2 regions of the uncultured Thermus sp. genome follow, and region 1 is predicted to be linked to the other one. Evidence: riboswitches for the same ligand, from Rfam matches in the RefSeq annotation. Region 1 holds a riboswitch; the other holds the start of a gene.
The links. Region 1 has a riboswitch for thiamine pyrophosphate ahead of Q0693_RS00125 (thiamine ABC transporter substrate-binding protein). Riboswitches for the same ligand answer to the same signal wherever they lie in the genome.
Positions count from the first base shown of each region.

Region 1 (13,421 bases):
GGTGCCGGGGGATACCTTGATCCTGGAGGGGGAGCTTCTCCTCTTCCGCCGGGGCCTGGGCAAGGTGGCGGTTAGGGCCTTGGTGGAAGGGGAGGAAAGGGCCAGCGCCCGCCTAAGCTTCGTGGTCCGGGAGGCCGCGGAGTAGGGGGGTGCTGGGGGCTAGAAAGCGGGGAAGCCAGACCTCGAGGATCTGCCGCAGGAGGGGGAGGGAAAGGGCTTGGCGGTCGGGTGCCGCCCAGCGGCGAAAGCCCACCTTGGCCGGCATTCCCTGGGAGAGGCCCAGGGGGATCAGCCCGGCCTCTGCCCAGGCGGAGGCCTTCCCTAAGCCTTACCGCTTCCCTTGGGGTATCATCTTTCCTGGTGGCGGACCTCATGGCCTACCTGAAGCGGGCCCGGGGCGGACGGGTGGTGGAAACCGGCTTCCTGGACCCGGAGGAACAGGCCCTTCTGGAGGAAAAGGCCCGAATGGAAGGGCTTAAGGTGGCCTTTTTCGGGGGGTTCCCCCTGGCCAAGAGGAAGGTGGCGGTGCTGTATCCCCCGGAGGTCCCTTCCGTGCACGATCCGGTGGCGGTGGTCTTCCTGGAGGAGGAACCCCCGGATCTGGGGGAGGCCATGGGGGACCAGGAGGCCTTTGGCGAAGGCCACCTGGTGGCGGTGTCCGCCAAGGGGAAGCAGGCCTTGGAGGAGGCGGGTTACACCCTCCTGCCACCCCCGGAAGGGGCCTTGCGGGCGGCGAACGAGCGGGTGCGCACCCTGGTGGTGCCCTCTTTAAGGGTGGACGCCGTGGGGGCCAAGGGCTTTGGGGTTTCCCGTAGCTATTTCGCCCAAGGGGTGAGGGCGGGGAAGGTGCGGCTAAAGGGCAAGGTGGCCTCCCCCAAGGACGAGATGGCTCCCGGGGACACCCTGTTGGCCGAGGGCCTAGGAAGCCTGAGGCTTTTGGAGGTGCTTGGCGAAACCCGGCGGGGGAACTATAAAATCAAGGTGGAGGTGGAACGGTAGGAGCAAAAAGGCCAGGGTCGGGTAGGCTTGACGGCTTAAGGGACTGCCCTATAAGCTAAGGTTTGTGCTCTTTGGTCGGGCCAAGGGAGCACGGTAAGAGCCAGCCGCCGCAAGGGGAGGCCCCCTTGCGGAAGAACCCTGTTAGCTTACCTCGGGCGGCCCGCTTTCCCAGAGGTGACGCATGGAGATCAAGCGATTCGGTCGCATCCGAGAGGTTATACCCCTTCCCCCTTTGACGGAAATCCAGGTGGAGTCCTATAGAAAGGCCCTCCAGGCCGATGTTCCCCCGGATAAACGGGAGGATGTGGGCATCCAGGCGGCCTTCAAGGAAACCTTCCCCGTGGAGGAGGGGGACAAGGGCAAGGGGGGTATGGTCCTGGATTTCCTGGAGTACCGCATCGGCGAGCCCCCCTTTTCCCAGGACGAGTGCCGGGAGAAGGACCTGACCTACCAGGCTCCCCTCTATGCCCGCCTCCAGCTCATCCACAAGGACACGGGGCTCATCAAGGAGGACGAGGTCTTCCTGGGCCACCTCCCCCTCATGACCCAGGACGGCTCCTTCATCATCAACGGGGCCGACCGGGTGATCGTTTCCCAGATCCACCGCTCCCCCGGGGTCTACTTCACCCCGGACCCCGCCCGGCCCGGGCGTTACGTGGCCAGCATCATCCCCTTGCCCAAGCGGGGTCCGTGGATTGACCTGGAGGTGGAGCAAAACGGCACCATTTCCATGAAGGTCAACAAGCGCAAGTTCCCCCTGATCCTCCTCCTCAGGGTTCTGGGCTACGATGCGGAAGCCCTGAACCGGGAGCTTGGGGCCTACGGGGAACTGGTGGGGGGCCTTCTGGACGAGGCGGTGCTGGCCATGCGCCCGGAGGAGGCCTTGGTGCGCCTCTTTACCCTGCTCCGCCCCGGCGATCCCCCCAAGAAGGACAAGGCCCTGGCCTACCTCCATGGCCTCTTGGCCGATCCCCGGCGCTACGACCTGGGGGAGGCGGGGCGGTACAAGGCGGAGGAGAAGCTGGGCGTGGGCCTTTCCGGCCGCACCCTGGTGCGCTTTGAGGACGGGGAGTTCAAGGACGAGATCTTCCTGCCCACCTTGCGCTACCTCTTTGCCCTGATGGCCGGGGTTCCTGGGCATGAGGTGGACGACATTGACCACCTGGGCAACCGCCGCATCCGCACCGTGGGGGAGCTCATGGCCGACCAGTTCCGGGTGGGCCTAAGCCGCCTGGCCCGCGGGGTGCGGGAGCGGATGGTGATGGGCTCCGCCGATACCCTTACCCCGGCCAAGCTGGTGAACAACCGGCCCCTCGAGGCGGCCATCCGCGAGTTCTTCAGCCGCAGCCAGCTTTCCCAGTTCAAGGACGAGACCAACCCCCTCTCCTCCCTGCGCCACAAGCGGCGCATCTCTGCCTTGGGGCCTGGGGGCCTTACCCGGGAACGGGCAGGCTTTGACGTGCGGGACGTGCACCGCACCCACTATGGCCGCATCTGCCCGGTGGAAACCCCGGAAGGGGCCAACATCGGCCTCATCACCTCCTTGGCCGCCTACGCCCGGGTGGATCACTTGGGCTTCATCCGCACCCCCTACCGCCGGGTGAAGGACGGGGTGGTCACCGACGAGGTGCTCTACATGACCGCCACCGAGGAGGACCGGTACACCATCGCCCAGGCCAACACCCCCTTGGAGGGCAACCGCATCGCCACCGACCGGGTGGTGGCCAGGCGCCGGGGGGAGCCGGTGATCGTGGCTCCGGAAGAGGTGGAGTTCATGGACGTGAGCCCCAAGCAGGTCTTCTCCGTGAACACCAACCTCATTCCCTTCCTGGAGCACGACGACGCCAACCGGGCCCTGATGGGTTCCAACATGCAGACCCAGGCGGTGCCCCTGATCCGGGCCCAGGCCCCGGTGGTGATGACGGGCCTCGAGGAGCGGGTGGTGCGGGACTCCCTGGCCGCGGTCTACGCCGAGGAGGACGGGGAGGTGGTGGCGGTGGATGGCCGCCGCATCGCCGTGCGCTACGAGGACGGCCGCCTGGTGGAGTACGCCTTGCGCCGCTTTGCCCGTTCCAACCAGGGCACCGCCTTGGACCAGCGCCCCCGGGTGACCGCGGGCCAGAGGGTCAAGAAGGGGGATCTCCTGGCGGATGGCCCCGCCTCCGAGGAGGGCTTTTTGGCCCTGGGGCAGAACGTCCTGGTGGCCATCATGCCCTTTGACGGCTACAACTTTGAGGACGCCATCGTCATCAGCGAGGAGCTCCTAAAGCGGGACTTCTACACCTCCATCCACATTGAGCGCTACGAGATCGAGGCCCGGGATACCAAGCTGGGCCCGGAGCGCATCACCCGGGATATCCCCCACCTTTCCGAGGCCGCCCTTAGGGACCTGGACGAGGAAGGGGTGGTGCGCATCGGGGCTGAGGTCAAGCCCGGGGACATCCTGGTGGGCCGCACCAGCTTCAAGGGGGAGCAGGAGCCTTCTCCCGAAGAGCGGCTTCTTCGCTCCATCTTTGGCGACAAGGCCCGGGATGTAAAGGATACCTCCTTGAGGGTTCCCCCGGGTGAGGGGGGCATCGTGGTGGGCACCCTGCGCCTGAGGCGGGGGGACCCCGGGGTGGAGCTCAAGCCCGGGGTGCGGGAGGTGGTGCGGGTCTACGTGGCGCAAAAGCGCAAGCTCCAGGTGGGGGATAAGCTGGCCAACCGCCACGGGAACAAGGGGGTGGTGGCCAAGATCCTCCCCGTGGAGGACATGCCCCACCTGCCCGATGGCACCCCGGTGGACATCATCCTGAATCCCTTGGGCGTGCCCAGCCGGATGAACCTGGGGCAGATCCTGGAAACCCACCTGGGCCTGGCGGGTTACTTCCTGGGCCAGCGCTACATCTCCCCGGTCTTTGACGGGGCCACGGAGCCGGAGATCAAGGCTCTTCTGGCCGAGGCCTTTGACCTCTATTTCGGTAAGCGCAAGGAGGAGGGCTTCGGGGTGGACAAGAGGGAGCTGGAGGTGCTGGCCCGGGCGGAGAAGCTGGGTCTGGTGAGCCCGGGTACAAGCCCGGAGGAGCAACTAAGGGAGCTCTTTACCCAGGGCAAGGTGGTCCTCTACGATGGCCGCTCCGGCGAGCCCATAGAGGGCCCCATCGTGGTGGGGCAGATGTTCATCATGAAGCTCTACCACATGGTGGAGGACAAGATGCACGCCCGCTCCACCGGCCCCTACTCCCTCATCACCCAACAGCCCTTAGGCGGCAAGGCCCAGTTCGGTGGCCAGCGCTTCGGGGAGATGGAGGTGTGGGCCCTCGAGGCCTACGGGGCCGCCCACACCCTGCAGGAGATGCTCACCCTAAAGTCCGACGACATCGAGGGTCGTAACGCCGCCTACGAGGCCATCATCAAGGGGGAGGACGTGCCCGAGCCCAGCGTGCCCGAGTCCTTCCGGGTTCTGGTAAAGGAGCTTCAGGCCTTGGCCCTGGACGTGCAGACCCTGGATGAGCGGGATAACCCCGTGGACATCTTTGAGGGCTTGGCGTCCAAGCGGTAAACCGCACGGAAGAAGCGGGATGGCTCTTAGCGGAGGAAGAATGAAAAAGGAAGTTCGCAAGGTCCGCATCGCCCTGGCCTCTCCGGAAAAGATCCGCTCCTGGAGCTACGGGGAGGTGGAGAAGCCCGAAACCATCAACTACCGCTCCCTGAAGCCTGAAAAGGATGGGCTCTTTGACGAGCGCATCTTCGGCCCCACCAAGGACTACGAGTGCGGCTGCGGCAAGTACAAGCGCCAGCGCTTTGAGGGCAAGGTGTGCGAGCGCTGTGGGGTGGAGGTCACCAAGAGCATCGTGCGCCGCTACCGCATGGGGCACATTGAGCTGGCCACCCCGGCGGCCCACATCTGGTTCGTGAAGGACGTGCCCTCCAAGATCGGGACCCTTCTGGACCTCTCCGCCACCGAGCTGGAGCAGGTCCTCTACTTCAGCAAGTACATCGTCTTGGACCCCAAGGGGGCGGTGCTGGATGGGGTGCCGGTGCAGAAGCGGCAGCTTCTCACGGACGAGGAGTACCGGGAACTCCGCTACGGTAAGCAGGAAACCTACCCCTTGCCCCAAGGGGTGGACGCCCTGGTCAAGGACGGGGAGGAGGTGGTGAAGGGGCAGGAGCTGTTCCCCGGGGTGGTGAGCCGCATGGACGGGGTGGCCCTGTACCGCTTCCCCCGGCGGGTGCGCATAGAGTACCTGCGCAAGGAGCGGGCGGGCCTCCGCCTTCCCCTAAGCGCTTGGGTGGAGAAGGAGGCCTATAGGCCAGGGGAGGTCCTGGCCGAGCTGCCCGAGCCCTACCGCTTCCGGGCGGAGGAGGAGGGGGTGGTGGAGCTGAAGGAGCTGGAAGAGGGCCACCTCCTCACCCTGCTTAAGGAGGATGAGCCCGTGGTCCGCTACTTCCTCCCCGTGGGGCTTACCCCCTTAGTGGTCCACGGGGAGGTGGTGGAAAAGGGCCAGCCCCTGGCGGAGGGGCGGGGGCTTTTGCGCATGCCCCGGCACATGGCCGCCAAGGAGGTGGAGGCGGAGGAGGAAGGGGATACCGTCTACCTCACCTTCTTCCTGGAGTGGACGGAGCCCAAGGACTATGCGGTGGCCCCCCACATGAACGTGGTGGTGCCCGAGGGGGCCCACGTCCAGGCGGGGGAGAAGGTGGTGGCGGCCATTGACCCCGAGGAGGAGGTGATCGCCGAGGCCGAGGGGGTGGTCCACCTGCACGAGCCCGCCAGCATCGTGGTGATGAAGGCCCGCCTCTACCCCTTTGAGGACGACGTGGAGGTGACCACCGGGGACCGGGTGGCCCCGGGGGACGTCCTGGCGGATGGGGGCAAGGTCAAGAGCGAGATCTACGGCCGGGTGGAGGTGGACCTGGTGCGGAACGTGGTGCGGGTGGTGGAGTCCTACGACATTGACGCCCGCATGGGGGCCGAGGCCATCCAGGCCCTTCTGAAGGAGCTGGACCTGGAGAAGCTGGAGGCCGAGCTCCTGGAGGAGATGAAGCACCCCTCCCGGGCCCGGCGGGCCAAGGCCCGGAAGCGCCTCGAGGTGGTGCGGGCCTTCCTGGACTCCGGCAACCGCCCGGAGTGGATGGTTCTGGAGGCGGTCCCCGTGCTACCTCCCGACCTCCGGCCCATGGTGCAGGTGGACGGGGGGCGCTTCGCCACCAGCGACCTCAACGACCTCTACCGCCGCCTCATCAACCGCAACAACCGCCTGAAGAAGCTCCTGGCCCAGGGGGCTCCGGAGATCATCATCCGCAACGAGAAGCGCATGCTCCAGGAGGCGGTGGATGCGGTCATTGACAACGGCCGCCGCGGTTCTCCCGTCACCAACCCGGGCTCCGAACGCCCCTTGCGTAGCCTCACCGACATCCTCTCCGGCAAGCAGGGCCGCTTCCGCCAGAACCTCTTGGGCAAGCGGGTGGACTACTCGGGGCGAAGCGTGATCGTGGTGGGGCCCCAGCTCAAGCTCCACCAGTGCGGCCTGCCCAAGCGCATGGCCCTGGAGCTCTTCAAGCCCTTCCTCCTCAAGAAGATGGAGGAAAAGGGCATCGCCCCCAACGTCAAGGCGGCCCGCCGGATGCTGGAAAGGCAGCGGGACATCAAGGACGAGGTGTGGGATGCCCTGGAGGAGGTGATCCACGGCAAGGTGGTCCTCCTGAACCGGGCCCCCACCCTGCACCGCCTGGGCATCCAGGCCTTCCAGCCGGTCTTGGTGGAGGGGCAGTCCATCCAGCTCCACCCCCTGGTCTGCGAGGCCTTTAACGCCGACTTTGACGGGGACCAGATGGCGGTGCACGTGCCCCTCTCCTCCTTCGCCCAGGCGGAGGCCCGCATCCAGATGCTCTCGGCCCACAACCTCCTCTCCCCGGCCTCCGGGGAACCCTTGGCCAAGCCCAGCCGGGACATCATCCTGGGGCTTTACTACATCACCCAGGTGCGCCGGGAGAAGAAGGGGGCGGGCCGGGAGTTCGCCACGGTGGAGGAGGCCCTGGCCGCCTACGAGCGGGGGGAGGTGGCCTTGAACGCCCCCATCAAGGTGGGGGGTAGGGAGACCAGCGTGGGCCGCATCAAGTTCGTCTTCGCCAGCCCCGACGAGGCCCTTTTGGCGGTGGCCCACGGCCTTTTGGACCTCCAGGACGTGGTCACGGTGCGCTACCTGGGCAAGCGGCTGGAGACCAGCCCGGGCCGGGTGCTCTTTGCCCGCATTGTGGGCGAGGCGGTGGGGGACGAGAAGGTGGCCCAGGAGCTTTTGCAGATGGACGTGCCCCAGGAGAAGAACTCCCTTAAGGACCTGGTCTACCAGTCCTTCCTGCGCTTGGGCATTGAGAAGACCGCCCGGCTCCTGGATGCCCTCAAGTACTACGGCTTCACCCTTTCCACCACCAGCGGGATCACCATCGGCATTGACGATGCCGTGATCCCTCCCGAGAAGCAGAAGTTCTTGGAGGAGGCGGATAGGAAGCTCCGGCAGATCGAGCAGGCCTACGAGATGGGCTTCCTCACCGACCGGGAGCGCTACGACCAGGTGATCCAGCTCTGGACCGAGACCACGGAAAAGGTCACCCAGGCGGTCTTCAAGAACTTTGAGGAGAACTACCCCTTCAACCCCCTCTACGTGATGGCCCAGTCCGGGGCCCGGGGTAACCCCCAGCAGATCCGCCAGCTTTGCGGCATGCGCGGCCTCATGCAAAAGCCCTCGGGGGAGACCTTTGAGGTGCCGGTGCGCTCCTCCTTCCGGGAGGGCCTCACCGTGTTGGAGTACTTCATCTCCAGCCACGGGGCCCGCAAGGGTGGGGCCGACACCGCCCTCAGGACCGCGGACTCCGGGTACCTCACCCGGAAGCTGGTGGACGTGGCCCACGAGATCGTGGTGCGGGAGGCGGACTGCGGCACCACCAACTTCATTTCGGTACCCCTTTTCCAGCCCGACGAGGTAACCCGGACCTTGCGCCTGAGGAAGCGCTCCGACATCGAGTCTGGGCTTTATGGCCGGGTTTTGGCCCGGGAGGTAGAGGTTCTGGGCCAGCGGCTGGAGGAAGGGCGGTACCTGACCCTCGAGGACGTGGCCCTCCTCATCAAGGCGGCGGAGGCCGGGGAGATCCAGGAGGTGCCGGTGCGGAGCCCCCTCACCTGCCAGACCCGCTACGGGGTGTGCCAGAAGTGCTACGGCTACGACCTTTCCATGGCCCGGCCCGTGTCCATCGGCGAGGCGGTGGGGGTGGTGGCGGCGGAGTCCATCGGCGAGCCCGGCACCCAGCTCACCATGCGCACCTTCCACACGGGTGGCGTGGCGGTGGGCACGGATATCACCCAGGGTCTGCCCCGGGTCATCGAGCTCTTTGAGGCCCGCAGGCCCAAGGCCAAGGCGGTGATCTCCGAGATCGACGGGGTGGTGCGCATTGAGGAAACCGAGGAGAAGCTTTCGGTCTTCGTGGAGTCCGAAGGCTTTTCCAAGGAGTACAAGCTCCCCAAGGATGCCCGCTTGCTGGTGAAGGACGGGGACTACGTGGAAGCCGGCCAGCCCCTGACCCGCGGGGCCGTGGACCCCCACCAGCTTCTGGAGGCCAAGGGCCCCGAGGCGGTGGAGCGCTACCTGGTGGACGAGATCCAGAAGGTCTACCGGGCCCAGGGGGTGAAGCTCCACGACAAGCACATTGAGATCGTGGTGCGGCAGATGCTCAAGTACGTGGAGGTCACCGACCCCGGGGATAGCCGGCTTCTGGAGGGCCAAGTCCTGGAGAAGTGGGACGTGGAGGCCCTGAACGAACGGCTCATCGCCGAGGGCAAAACCCCCGTGGCCTGGAAGCCCCTCCTCATGGGGGTTACCAAGAGTGCCCTTTCCACCAGGAGCTGGCTTTCCGCCGCCAGCTTCCAGAACACCACCCACGTGCTCACCGAGGCGGCCATCGCCGGCAAGAAGGACGAGCTCATCGGCCTCAAGGAAAACGTCATCCTGGGCCGCCTGATCCCCGCCGGCACGGGAAGCGACTTCGTCCGCTTCACCCAGGTGGTGGACAAGAAGACCCTCAAGGCCATTGAGGAGGCCCGCAAAGAGGCAGTGGAGGCCAAGGAACCCGCGGTGCGCCGCCCTGCCCGCCGGGAGCAGCCCGGAAAGCAGGCCTAAGGCTATTCCATGCCCCAACCCGGCTGGGCCGGGTTGGGGGCTTCTTTTGCCGGCCGGGTTCCATGGCTTCCCCCCAGGCCTTTTTCCAGGGTGTTGGCGGAGGCCGGGCATTACCCGCTGACCCTGCTTGCGCCGGGAGTGCGCCATAATGGGACCATGTTGGCCCGGCTTTATGGGGTCTTTCGCCAGGTGGGGGAGGACCTTTTCCACCATAGGCTCATTTCCGCCACCGCGGGCAACTTTTCCGTGCGCACCAAGGAGGGCTTTCTCATAACGAAAAGCGGGGTGCAGAAGGGGAGGCTTACCCCGGAGGACCTGGTGGAGGTGCCCCTGGAGGGTCCTTTCCCGCCAGGGGCCAGCGTGGAAAGCGTCATCCACCGGGAGGTTTACCTGCGGACGCCGGCCCGGGCCATCGTCCATGCCCACCCCCGGGTGGCGGTGGCCCTTTCCCTGCACCTGGACTCCCTGGTGCCCCTGGACCTCGAGGGCCAGTACTACCTGAAGGAGGTCCCGGTGCTGGCCCCCAAAACCGTGAGCGCTACCCTCGAGGCCGCCTTAGCCGTGGCCGAGGCCCTTAAGGACAGGCGGGCCTGCCTCCTAAGGGGGCATGGGGCCTTCGCCATCGGGCTCAAGGAGAAACCGGAGGAGGCCCTTTTAGAGGCCTATAGCCTCCTCACCACCCTGGAGGAGAGCGCCGAGATCCTCTTCTACCACCGCCTTTGGGGGAAGGGATGAGGGTGCTCTTCGTGGAGGGGAAGGACAAGGAGGCCCTTCTGGCCCTAGCCCGGGAGCTTCCCCATCCCTTTTGGCTTCTTGCGGGGGAAGGGGTGTGGCTTCTGGAGGTGTTCGGCGCCGGGGAGGAGGCCTTGGGAAAGGCCCAGGCCCTTCCCGGGGTTAAGGTTTGGGCCTTTACCCTGCAGGATGGGGTAGTCTATAGGGGATGCGGGAAGAAATCGGCTACATCCCCGTAGGGGAAGCGGAGCTCTACGTGGAGGACGTGGGGGAGGAGCACGCTCCCGCCCTCATCGTCCTTCACGGCGGGCCTGGGGGCAACGCCTATGCCCTTAGGGAAGGGCTTCAGGAGTACCTGGAGGATTTCCGGGTCATCTACTTTGACCAGCGGGGTTCGGGCCGGAGCCTGGAGCTTCCCCAAGACCCGAGGCTTTTCACCGTGGATGCCCTGGTGGAGGACACCTTAGCCCTGGCCGAGGCCCTAGGGATTGAGCGGTTTCACCTTCTGGCCCACGGCTTCGGGGCCCTGGTGGCCCTGGAGCTCCTCCGCCGCTACCCAGAGGTGGATGGGGCCCTCCTGCTGGCCCCATGGGTGAGCTTTCCCTGGCTTTCCGCCCGGCTGGCGGAGGCGGCGGGCCTGGAGCCTTTGGGGGATCCGGAGGAAAACCTGAGGGCCGCTTTGCAGAAGGCGGAGCCCAAGGCGCTCTTTGACCGCCTCATGTTCCCCACGCCCCATGGCCGCCTGGAGTACGAGTGGGTGGCGGAAGGCTCGGGGATACTGGGGCCGGACACCCCGGCCTTGGCCTTTTGGCATAACGGCCTTTGGCGGCTGGACTACACCCCCTACCTTGCCCCAAGCCGCAGGCCGGTGGCGGTGGTGGTGGGGGAGAAGGACGGCACCAGCTACCCCTACGCCGAGGAGGTGGCGGAGCGCCTTCGGGCTCCCATCCGCGTGGTCCCGGAGGCCGGGCACTACCCCTGGATCGACCAGCCGGAGGCCTTTGGCGAGGTCTTTCGGGAGAGCCTCGAGGGCCTGCTGGTTCCCTGGAGGGTGTGAAAGGGGCCGGGGTGGCCCTTCTTTGGCCGGGGAGGGTGGTAAACTCTAGGCGTCACCGGGGGTGCTCCTCCTATGGGGCTGAGAAATACCCTTGGAACCTGAACCGGGTAATGCCGGCGTAGGGAAGGTGACCAAGGCCCCTCCCGGTGACAAGGAGGGGTTATATGTTAAGGTTTTGGTCTTTGCTGGTCCTTTTGGCCTTCGGCTTCGCCCAGGAGATCACCGTCCTCACCCACAGCAGCTTTTCCCTGGACAAGGGGCTCATCGCCCAGTTTGAGCGGGAGACGGGCCTGAAGCTCCGCTTCCTCAAGGGTGGGGATGCCGGGGAGACCCTAAACCGGGCCATCCTCACCAAGGGGGCCCCCATCGCCGACGTGATCTACGGCTTTGACAACACCTTTTTATCCCGGGCCCTCGAGGCGGACCTCCTGCTTCCCTATCGCAGCCCGGAGATCCGCAACCTGAAGGCCACCTTGCTTCTGGACCCCACGTTTCGTGCCCTGCCCGTGGACTACGGCTGGGTGAGCCTGAACTACCACCGGGCCTACTTCAAGGACCGGCCCTTGCCCAAGGTCCCCGCCGACCTCGCCCGGCCCGAGTACGCCAGGCTTTTGGTGGTGCAAAACCCCGCCACCAGCTCCCCGGGCCTGGCCTTCCTCATGGCCACGGTGGCCCGTTTCGGCGAGGAGGGTTACCTGGACTTCTGGGCCCGGCTTCGGGATGGGGGGGTGCGGGTGGCCAAGGGCTGGAGCGAGGCCTACTACACCCACTTCACCCTCTACAAGGGGGATAGGCCCCTGGTGGTTTCCTACACCACCAGCCCCGCCGCCGAGGTCTACTACTCCGAGGGCAAGTACCAAGAGCCCCCCACGGGGAACCTTTTCCCGGAGCTGGCCTTCTTCCAGGTGGAGTTCGTGGGGATCCTGAAGGGGACCAAGAACCTGGAAGGGGCCAGGAAGGTGGTGGACTGGTTCCTTTCCAAGCCGGTGCAGGAGAACCTTCCCACGGAGATGTGGATGTACCCGGCCCGCCGCGATGCCAAGCTCCCCGAGGTCTTCCGCTTTGCCCCAGAGCCCGTGGGGAGCGTGCGCCTGGACCCTAAGGCCATGGCGGAAAACCGGGAGCGCTGGATTGAGGAGTGGACCAAGGTGGTCCTCCAGGGGCAAAGCCCCGAGGCGGTGCGCCGTTCCCGGCGCTAACCCGCCCAAGGGGTAGGGGGCCATGGCCCACGGGGGTCTATTGGTCTTCCTCTTCCTGGGCCTGGCCCTTTTCTACCCCTTAGGGCGCATCCTGGCCCTGGGGGTGGGGGAGGGGTTTAGCCGAGCCCTGACCAACCCCTACTACTGGGAGCGGTACCTTTGGAGCCTGGAGTACGGGGTTCTTTCCGCCCTCCTGACCCTGATGCTGGCCCTACCCCTGGCCTTTTTCTTCCGCCGCCGCTTCCCATTGAGGGGGGTTTTCCTGGCCCTTTCCACCTTGCCCTTTGTCCTCCCCACCCCGGTGGTGGCCCTGGGGTTTTTGGCCCTCCTGGGGCCTAGGGGGCTTTTGGGGATGGACCTCTATGGCAGCAAAACCCTCCTCTTCCTGGCGGCCGTGTTCTACAACCTGGGCCTGGCCCTCAGGATTCTCCTGCCGGTGGCCCTGAACCTGGAGGGTCCCTTGCAGGCGGCCCGGGTTCTGGGGGCCACGCCCTGGAGGGCGTTTTTGCGGGTGGGGTTTCCCCTGATCCTTCCCGCTTGGGGCTCGGCGGGACTTTTGGTGTTCATCTACGCCTTTTCCGCCTTTGGGGTGCCCCTTCTCCTGGGCGGGCCCCGGTACGCCACCCTCGAGGTGGAGGTCTATACCCTCTTGGCCTACCGCCTGGCCTTTCCCGAGGCCAGCGCCCTGATGCTCCTGGAGATCCTCACCCTGGCCTTGGCTGTGGCCCTCTACCTGCGCCTCAAGCCCTACCCCCTGCCACCCGGAGGCCTCCTTCCCGCTCCCCCTTGGGCCTACGCCGTGGGCCTAGGGGCCTTCTTTCTGCTCCTCTTTGCCCCCTTGTGGGGGCTTCTTCTGCGCCTGGACCTCGGGGCCTTGGCCTCCGCCTGGGCCTCGGAGGACTTCACCCCCCTTTCCCTAGCCTTGGGGAATAGCCTCCGTTTCACCTTTCTGGCCCTCCTTTTGGCCTTACCCCTGGGGGTGGCCTACGCGGCGGCGGCCCGGAGGAGCCCCCTCATGGACCTTTTGGGCCTCTTTCCCCTTATGGTGAGCCCGGTGGCGGTGGGCCTGGGCTACCTTCTCGCCTACCCCCATCTTCGGGGCTCCCTGCTCCTCCTGCTGGCCGCCTATGCCCTTCTGGCCTACCCCCTCCTGGCCCGGGCCCTCCTACCGGCCTTGCGCAGTCTTTCCCCAAGCCTCCTCGAGGCGGCCCGGGTCCTGGGGGCCACGCCCTTGAGGGCCTTTTTCCGGGTGGAGATCCCCTTGGTCCTTCCCGCCTTGCA
Region 1 covers NZ_CALLUR010000003.1:5,535-18,955, reverse strand. The annotation lists gene fabZ (3-hydroxyacyl-ACP dehydratase FabZ) at 1-145, shown strand, start outside; gene Q0693_RS00155 (RNA-binding protein) at 361-999, shown strand; gene Q0693_RS00150 (DNA-directed RNA polymerase subunit beta) at 1,181-4,540, shown strand; gene rpoC (DNA-directed RNA polymerase subunit beta') at 4,581-9,152, shown strand; gene Q0693_RS00140 (fuculose-1-phosphate aldolase) at 9,309-9,887, shown strand; gene Q0693_RS00135 (hypothetical protein) at 9,884-10,123, shown strand; gene Q0693_RS00130 (alpha/beta hydrolase) at 10,093-10,941, shown strand; TPP riboswitch at 10,989-11,084, shown strand; gene Q0693_RS00125 (thiamine ABC transporter substrate-binding protein) at 11,106-12,140, shown strand; gene Q0693_RS00120 (ABC transporter permease subunit) at 12,163-13,421, shown strand, end outside.

Region 2 (8,812 bases), on a different contig from region 1:
GATACCTGTGGAAAAGGTGCGGGAGGTCCTCGAGGTCAACCTGGTGGGGGCCTTCCTAGCCAGCCGCGCCGCCGCCCAGCGCATGCAGGAAAGGGGCTATGGCAAGATCATCCACATCGCCTCCGTGGCGGGGCTCAAGGGGGAGCACTCCGAGGTCCTGGATGCCGTGGGCTACTCCGCTTCCAAGGGCGGACTCATCGCCCTTACCCGGGACCTAGCGGTGAAGTGGGGCCGTTTCGGTATACGGGTGAACGCCTTAGCTCCGGGGTTCTTCCCCACCCGTATGACGGAGAAGGTTCTGCCCAAGGCCGAGCCCCTCCTTAAGGCCACCCTGCCCCTGGGCCGCTCCGGAAGGCCCGGGGAGCTGGGAGGGGCAGTGCTCTTCCTGGCCAGCCCCGCCTCGGACTACATCACCGGGGTGGTGCTCCCCGTGGACGGAGGGGCTACGGCCCTTTGAGCTAGGCCAAGTGGTTCAGGGGACCGTGCCCCCGCCCCAGGCCGGGGGCGGTCTCCAGGGCCCGGGTGAGGTAAGCCTTGGCCCCGGCGACCGCCTCTTCCAAGGGCTTTCCCAGGGCGAGGAGGGCAGCGATGGCGGCCGAGAGGGTGCACCCCGTGCCGTGGGTGTTTCGGGTCGGGATACGGGGGGCACGGAAGGCCAGGATGCCCCTTGGCGTGGCCAGGAGGTCCACGGCCTCCGCCCCTGCAAAATGGCCCCCCTTGAGAAGCACGGCCTTGGGGCCAAGGGCGAGAAGGGCCATGGCCGCCTCCTCCGCCTCCCTTAGGGTAGGGATGGGCCTTTGCAGGAGGGCTTCCGCCTCGAGGCGGTTGGGGGTGATGAGGGTGGCCAGGGGGAAAAGCCTCTCCTTAAGGGCCCGAACCGCTTCGGGGGCAAGCAGGGGGTCCCCCCCTTTGGCCACCATCACCGGGTCCACCACCAAGGGGTGGATCCCATAGCGCTCCACCCCTTGGGCCACAGCCACCACGATGGCGGCGCTCCCCAAAGCCCCCGTCTTGGCGGCGTGGATGGGAAAGTCCTCGGCCACGCTCTGGATCTGCTGGTATACCAGCTCGGGGGGCAGGAGTTCCACCCTTTGTACCCCCAGGGTGTTCTGGGCGGTGACCAGGGTGAGGGCGCTGGTGCCATAGACGCCGAAGCGGAAGAAGGTCTTAAGGTCCGCCTGCACCCCGGCCCCGCCCCCGGAGTCCGAGCCAGCTATGGTTAGGGCTACCCGCACACCCCACCCCTAACCCACGGGCAGTTCCAGGCGGGCCCGCCCCCTAAGGACCGCCTCCACCAGGTTCATGGGGCAGAAGGGGCCGCACATGCTGCAGGCCTTGGTCTTGGAGCCCCGCTCCTCCTTGAGCCTCCGGGCTTCCTCGGGATAGAGGCAGAGGGCGAACTGGCCTTCCCAGTCCAGGCGGTAGCGGGCCTCGGACATGAGGCGGTTCCGCGCCAAAGCCCGAGGGTTCCCCCGGGCCACGTCGGCGGCATGGGCGGCGATCTTGAAGGCGATCACCCCCTCCTTCACGTGCTCCGGGGTGGGGAGGCCCAGGTGCTCCGCCGGCGTGAGGTAGCAGAGCATATCCGCCCCCATCCAGCCCGCCAAGGCCCCGCCGATGGCCCCGGCGATGTGGTCAAAGCCGGCGGCGGTGTCCACAGGGAGCATGCCCAGGATGTAGAAGGGGGCGTGGCCCGTGAGCTTCTTCTGGATCTGCACGTTGGTGGCCACCTCGTTTAGGGGGATGTGCCCCGGGCCCTCCACCATGGCCTGCACCCCCGCCCGGCGGGCCCTTTCCACCAGCTCCCCAATGGTGAGGAGCTCGGCCATCTGGGCCCGGTCGGTGCTGTCCGCCAGGGAACCGGGCCTGAGGCCATCCCCCAAGGAAAGGGTCATATCGTAGGTGCGGGCGATGTCCAAGAGGTCGTCAAAGCGGGCGTAGAGGGGGTTCTCCTCCCCCCGCTTCAGCATCCAGGCGGCCAGGAGCCCCCCGCCCCGGCTCACGATCCCCGTGGTGCGCTCTGTGTGGCGGTAGACCTCCAGGTTCTTCAGGGTCACCCCCACGTGCACGGTGATGTAGTCCACCCCTTGCTTCCCGTGCTCCTCAATCACCTGGAAGAGTTCGTCCGCGGACATGTCAAAGAAACTTTTCCTCCTGGCGGCGCGGAACTCCGCCTCGTAGATGGGCACGGTACCCAAGGGGACCGTGGCCACCTCGAGGATCCGCTCCCTTATGGCCCTTAGGTCCCCTCCGGTGGAGAGGTCCATGAGGGTATCCGCCCCATAGCGGATGGCCACCTGGGCCTTCGCCACCTCCTCCTCCAGGTTCACGTAATCGTAGGAGGTGCCCAGGTTGGCGTTCACCTTCACGCTAAGCCCCTCCCCGATCCCCTTGAAGTCCTTAAGGGTGCGGTGGTTGGGGTTCCGGGGGATTACGATCCGTCCCGCCGCCACCCCTTCCCGCACCACTTCCGGGGAAACCCCCTCCTTTTCGGCCACGTAGGCCATCTCCTCGGTGACGATGCCTTTTCTCGCCGCTTCCAGCTGGGTCATGGTTCTACCCCCATGAGTTCCAGAATCCTTTTGGTCGTCCAAGGGGCCAGGAGGACCCCGTTCCTCCCGTGGCCCACCGCCGCCCATACGCCCTCCGCCACCTGGCCCACGAAGAGCTCCCCCGCGGGCCGGTAGCCCCAAAGGACCTCCCTGAAGCGCGCCCCTTCCAGCTGGGGAAAGCGCTCGTGGGCGTAGTCGGCAAGCCACCTGAGCCCCAAGAGGTCCACCCCAGGGGCCCAGCCTTCCCGGCTGGTGGCCCCCACGTATACCCCGCCCTCCCGGGGGAGGAGATAACCCTCCCCGGCAAAAAGGGGCTGGGAGGGCTGGGCCTCAGGAGGCCCCACCAGGACCAGGGCCTCCCCCTTTAGGGGGCGCACCCTAAGGCCAAACCGCCCGGCCCAGGCCCCCACCGCCAGGAGGATGCGCCTGGCCTGGGCGGAAAACGCCCCTTCCCTGCCCCGCCCCTGGACCCGCCCCGGCTCCACCCTTTCCACCTCCGCCTGCAAAAGAGGGGTGTCCATGGAGGCCAGGGCCTCCAGCAAGGCCTCCCGTAGCCTTCTGGGATGCACGTATCCCCCGGGGAAGGTGCGCACCTTTCTTCCACCCCGCACCGGGTAGGACAGGGGTTCCCTGGCCTCCCAGGCCTCCTCCTCGCCCTGGGTGAGGGCCACCACCTGGGTACCGGAGAAGCCCGCCTCCACCTCTAAGCCCCCACCCCTAAGGTCCTCCAGGAGGACGGGGTAGTACTCCAGGCCCAAGAGGGCGGCCTGAAGCACCTCCGCGGAAAGCCCCTCGGGGTAGGGGGCCAGCATGCCCGCGCTGGCCAAGGTGGCGGCCCCTTCCTTGCCGGCATCCAGGAGGAGGACGGAAAGGCCCCGCTTCCGAAGCTCATAGGCGGCTAGGGCCCCGATGATGCCGGCCCCCACCACGATGGCCTCCGCCCTCACGCCTTCGGCCCTCCTAAGGGGATGCCCTGCGGGGGACTCGAGGGGCTCGCCCCCTCCCTGGGGCGCATGGGCCCCGCCAGGTACGCCTTCCTCCCCGCCTCCACCGCCAAGCGGAAGGCCTCGGCCATGGCCACGGGGTCTTCCGCCTCGGCAATGGCGGTGTTGACCAGTACCCCATCCAGGCCCATTTCCATCACCTCCGCCGCCTGGGAGGGCAGGCCAAGCCCCGCATCCACCACCACCGGGGGCAAGGAGGCCTTCTCCCGGGCGAAAAGCTCCAAAAGGGCTCGGGTCTTCACCCCCCAGCCGGAGCCGATGGGGGCCGCCAAGGGCATCACCGTGGCCGTGCCCATCCCTGCCAGCCTCTTGGCCAGGACCAGGTCGGGACCCATGTAGGGGAGCACCACGAAGCCCTCTTCCAAAAGCCTTTCCGCCGCCCTTAGGGTTTCCACGGGATCGGGGAGGAGGTAGGTGGGGTCAGGGATCACCTCCAGCTTCACCCACCTTTCCCCCGTGAGGGCCCGGCCCAGCCGGGCGATCCTCAAGGCCTCCTCGGCGGTCTTGGCCCCGGCGGTGTTGGGCAGAAGCCTAACCCCCTCCAAGGCCTCCAAAAGCCCCACGTGCCCGGGCATCCCCGCCTCCACCCGGCGGATGGCCACGGTGACCACCTCGGCCCCCGCAGCCCGTATGGCCTCCCGCATCACCTCAAAGTCCTTGAACTTGCCCGAGCCCAGGATGAGGCGGCTTTTAAGCTCGGTATCCCCTACCTTCCAGGTGTCCATCTAGCCTCCTTGCATGAGGGTGACCACCTCCACCACATCCCCTTCCCTCAGGACGCGGTGGGGAAGCTCCCGCCCCGGGTAGGCCTCCTCGTTGAGGAGAACCGCCACCCGGGATAGCTCCACGCCTAGCTCCTCCAAGACCTCTTTAAGCGTCTTCCCCTCCAAAGGCTTGGCCTCGCCATTAAGCCACACCATAGAGCTTCTCCCGAAAGAAGCGGGCGGCCCTCTCCGGGTCCGGGGCGTCCAGGATGGCCCGCACCACCACCACCCGCCTGGCGCCCGCCTCGAGGACCGCTTCCAGGTTCTTTGGCGTTATCCCACCAATGGCGTACCAAGGCTTCTCCCTTAGGTGTTCCTGGGCCCAGCGCACGTAGCCTAGGCCGACCGCCGGCCTGCCCGGCTTGGTGGGGGTTTCCCACACCGGGCCTATGGAAAGGTAGTCCACGCCTTCCTCGAGGGCCTTTAGGGCCTGCTCGGGGGCGTGGGTGGACCGGCCCACCATGCCGGGGAAAAAGCGGCGGGCCTCCTGGGGCGTGAGATCCCCTTGCCCCAGGTGCACCCCGTGGGCTCCCAGGAGGGCCGCCAGGTCCGGCCGGTCGTTGAGGAAGAAGGGAACCCCGTACCGCCGGGCCAGGGAGAGCATCCTCTCCCCCAGGTCCAGGGTGGGCCTGGCCTCCCAGTCCTTGGCCCTAAGCTGTAAAACCTCCACCCCCCCTGCCAAGGCCCTCTCCGTGCGGTCCAAGGTTTCCGCAAAGGACCAGCCGGGCCTAGGGGTCACCACCAGATAGAGCCTTCCCAGCAAGCTTTCACCTCCCCTTCGGAGCGCCTAGCCCGGGTCCATGCGCGAGGCGAGGAGCCCAGGCCCACGCTGCCAAAGGGAGAGGCCATGGGTTGTGGTGGGATTTCTTCCGCATAGGCTTCCCTCCGCCGGCATTACCCGGATCAGGTTCTAAGGGTTGCTGGGAAGGACCCAGCTCTCAGCCCCTCGCTTGGGGCACCCCTAGCCTGCCCCTCTAGTTTAGCATGCCTGGGGCCAAGAATGGGGTGCGGGTTACACACCCCAAGACGCCCAGCAAGCCCCAAGGGAGAATCCAGAGCCAGAAACCGCCTTCGGCAGAGATATCCAACCCCCTTCAGGAACCTCGAGGGGAACCGGGGCCCTCCTTTGCCCAAGCAAGAAACCTCCGGGCCCCTTGCGGCCTGGCAGGGAGATAGAGGTGGACAAAGCTTCCCAGGATGCGGCCATCCGTGTAGCCCTCCACCTCCTGGCCTCCCACCCGCCGCCAGGCGGGGCTTCTGGAGGGTGGCATGCGGGCATAGTGGAACTCGTGCCCCTTGAAGGCCTGGGCCTTTGGGGCCACCGGGTTATCCCTTAAGGCTTCCACCTCCCGGTAACCCAGGACCGGGTGCTCGGCCATGCGGGCCACACCGGGCACCAGGCCCACCATGGGGAAGAAGCCCTCCCCCACCCAAAGGCCCTGGGAGAGGTACATGTACCCGCCGCACTCCGCCACGATGGGGCCGGGGAACCCCCGGATGGCTTCCAGCAGGGGTTGGTTTTGCGAAAGCCCCTGGGCAAAGTGCTCCGGGCAGCCACCTCCTAGGAGGAGGGCCTGGGCCTTGGGCAAGGCGGGGTCCTGAAGGGGGCTAAAGGGAATGAGCTCCGCCCCCAGGGCCTGCAAAAGCTCCAAGCCCTCGGGGTAGTAGAAGCGGAAGGCCCGGTCCCAGGCGTAGGCCACCGCCACCTGGGGAGGGCGGCTTTCGGGCAGGAAAGGGGGGGCTTGGGGCAACGGCCCGGCCTCCGCGGCCAGGTGAAGGAGGGCGGTAAGGTCCAGGTGGAGGGCCCGGGCCAAGGCCCCAAGAGGGGGCTGCACCTCCCCCGCCAGCACCAGGCCCAGGTGGCGCTCAGGAATCCCCAGGGCCGGGTCCTGGGGAAGCCAGCCCAAAAGGGGAAGGCCCACGTGGGAGAGGGCTTCTTGGAGTAGGGCGGCGTGGGTTGCCGAGGCCACCCGGTTGGCGAAGACCCCCGCCACCCATACCCCCGGGTCAAAGCGGCGAAAACCCTCGGCCAAGGGGGCGATGGAACCCGCCATGGCGGAGGCGTCCACCACCAGGACCACGGGGGCCCGAAGGAGCTTGGCCACTTGGGCGGTGGAACCCTCTTTTCCCAAGGAATCCTTCCCGTCAAAAAGGCCCATCACCCCTTCCACCAGGGCCAGGTCCCTTCCCCTGGCCCCGTGTTGGAAGAGGGAGAGGAGGCCTTCCCCATCCAGGAAGAAGCCATCCAGGTTATACACCCTGCGGCCCGAGGCCGCCTCGAGGTGGCTAGGGTCCACGTAATCCGGCCCCACCTTGAAGGCTTGGACCTTTAGGCCCCTCTCCCGCAAGGCCCGGATCAGGGCCAGGGCCACGGTGGTCTTCCCCGCCCCCGAGTGGGGGGCAGCCAGGACCAGGCGGGGGATAGGCACCATGGCCTACCCTGGGGAGAGCCGGGCCAGCATCCGGGCGGCTTCCTGTTGGGCTCTATCCAGAAACTGCCCCACCTCCACCCCCTCGGCTTGGGCTAAGGCTTCCAGGTAGGCGTGGAGGTAGCTCTCCGAGATAAGGGCCATCACGGTAAACCCCAGCCGCCGCCAAGCGTCGGCCACCCCTTGGGCCTCCTCTGGGGGAAGCTTCTCCCGGGCCAGGCGGGAAACGGTCTCCACCACCCAGTTCCACATGGCGGCCATCATGGCGTTGGTCACCCCCCGGCGCACGTGCACCAGGCCCACCAGGGTTTGCCAAGCAAAGTACTGGCCGTTGAAGGGGCCGGCTACCGTGCGCAGGTACCAGTCCCTTAGGGTCTTCTCCCGTTGCGGGCGCTCCCCTTCCCGAAAGACGGCCCGGGTGGCAGGGTGGGCAAAAAGGGTGTCGTAAAAACCCTGCACCAAGGGCTCCACCCAGCCCTTCATGAGTTCCTGGTGGCGGGTGAAAACCTTGGCGTCCTCGAGGGGGCGGAAGCGGGCCTGCGGAGGAAGCTGGGACCAGAACTCCTGGGCCAAGGCGTAAAACCGGGCGAGGCTCTTGTCCGTCATGGACACCAGCATAGCGCCCCAACCCCCTTTAATGCTCTATGCCCCGCTGGGCCGGAACCCCCTGGTCAAAGGCGTGCTTAACCTTGCGCATCTCGGTCACCGTATCCGCCAAGGCCATAAGGGCCTCGGGAGCACCCCGGCCGGTAACCACCACATGGACATGCCCAGGCCGTTTCTGCACCACCGCAAGGAACTCCTCCAGAGAAACCCATCCGTACCGCAAGGGATAGGTGGCCTCGTCCAAGACCACCAGGTCCCACTCCCCCGAGAGGATGGCCTCCTTGGCCCGCTCCCAACCCCCCTGGGCCAACCGGGCCGAAGCCTCCAGGTCCCGGCTTTTCCAGGTGAACCCATCCCCCAGCCCCTCCACGGGGATGCCCAGCTGGGCCAAGGCCCGGTGCTCGCCAAAGCGGGCCCCTTGGTGCTTGAGGAACTGGAAAATCCTTACCCTCAAGCCCCGGCCATGGGCCCTTAGGGCCAGGCCGAAGGCGGCGGTGCTCTTGCCCTTGCCGTCCCCGGTGTAGACCAAGAGGAGGCCCCGCCGCTCCCCCTCGGGCTTGGCGTACGGCTTCATCCGCCGAGGGCTTTCCATAGGGCATAGCCTAACAAGCCCCCAAGCTCCGAGAGGGCGATCATGGCCCCGAGGATATCCCCGTTCAACCCCCCCAGGCGGGCCACCGCGAAACGGGCCACCCCATAAGCGCTGCCCAAGGCCAAAAGGGCCGGCCAGGGGTAGAGGATGGGGAAGGGAAGGGCCAGGAGGAAGGCCCCAAAGACCGGCCCCCCACGGATGAGGCTGGCCATCCCCGGGCGCAAGAGGGGATACCGGTTCAGGAAGGGCAGGATGGCGAAGCGGGCGAAGCCGGGGAAAAGAAGGAGGAAAAGGGGTTCGGGCACCAGGGCCAAGGCCTGCCAAAGGAGGAGGAGGTAAAGCCCCCCCACCCCGAAGGCGAAGGGACCCAGGTGGGGGTCCTTGAGGATGCGAAGCCTTTCCTCCTTGGACCTCGAGGCCAAAAGGGCATCGGCGGAGTCCAGAAGCCCGTCCAGGTGCAAAAACCCCGTGAGGCCCAAAAGCGAGGCCAGCAGCAAGGCCGCCAAGAGCCCCTCGGGAAGAGGGAGAAGGGCCAAGAGCGATAGGGGAAGCCCGAGGGCATAGCCCGCGAGGGGGAAGAACAGGGTGCTTCGCCGAAAATCCTCCGGACGGGTCCCCTGGGGGGCCAGGGGATACACGGTGAGCAGGCCCAGGGCCAGGCGCAGGGCGCGGAGCATGGGCCTAGGCGCGGTGGGAAACCCCCGCCTCCGCAAAGGTGGCCATGTGCAGGATGCGGGCTGCCGCCCGTAAAAGGGGCATGGCCAAAACCGCCCCCGTCCCCTCCCCCAGGGCCAGGTCCAGGTCCAGGAGGGGCCTTAGGCCCAGGGCCTCGAGGATGTACCGGTGCCCGGGCTCCCGGCTCCTA
Region 2 covers NZ_CALLUR010000100.1:909-9,720, reverse strand. The annotation lists partial or broken gene Q0693_RS05685 (SDR family oxidoreductase) at 1-457, shown strand, start outside; gene thiD (bifunctional hydroxymethylpyrimidine kinase/phosphomethylpyrimidine kinase) at 459-1,235, opposite strand; gene thiC (phosphomethylpyrimidine synthase ThiC) at 1,245-2,552, opposite strand; gene Q0693_RS05670 (FAD-dependent oxidoreductase) at 2,549-3,499, opposite strand; gene Q0693_RS05665 (thiazole synthase) at 3,496-4,281, opposite strand; gene thiS (sulfur carrier protein ThiS) at 4,282-4,476, opposite strand; gene thiE (thiamine phosphate synthase) at 4,463-5,083, opposite strand; TPP riboswitch at 5,184-5,293, opposite strand; gene Q0693_RS05650 (cobyrinate a,c-diamide synthase) at 5,415-6,752, opposite strand; gene Q0693_RS05645 (protoglobin domain-containing protein) at 6,756-7,355, opposite strand; gene cobO (cob(I)yrinic acid a,c-diamide adenosyltransferase) at 7,384-7,947, opposite strand; gene Q0693_RS05635 (adenosylcobinamide-GDP ribazoletransferase) at 7,926-8,624, opposite strand; gene cobT (nicotinate-nucleotide--dimethylbenzimidazole phosphoribosyltransferase) at 8,629-8,812, opposite strand, start outside.
Region 2: it holds a riboswitch for thiamine pyrophosphate, as region 1 does, so the genes downstream of both, thiE (thiamine phosphate synthase) here and Q0693_RS00125 (thiamine ABC transporter substrate-binding protein) in region 1, are expected to answer to the same signal.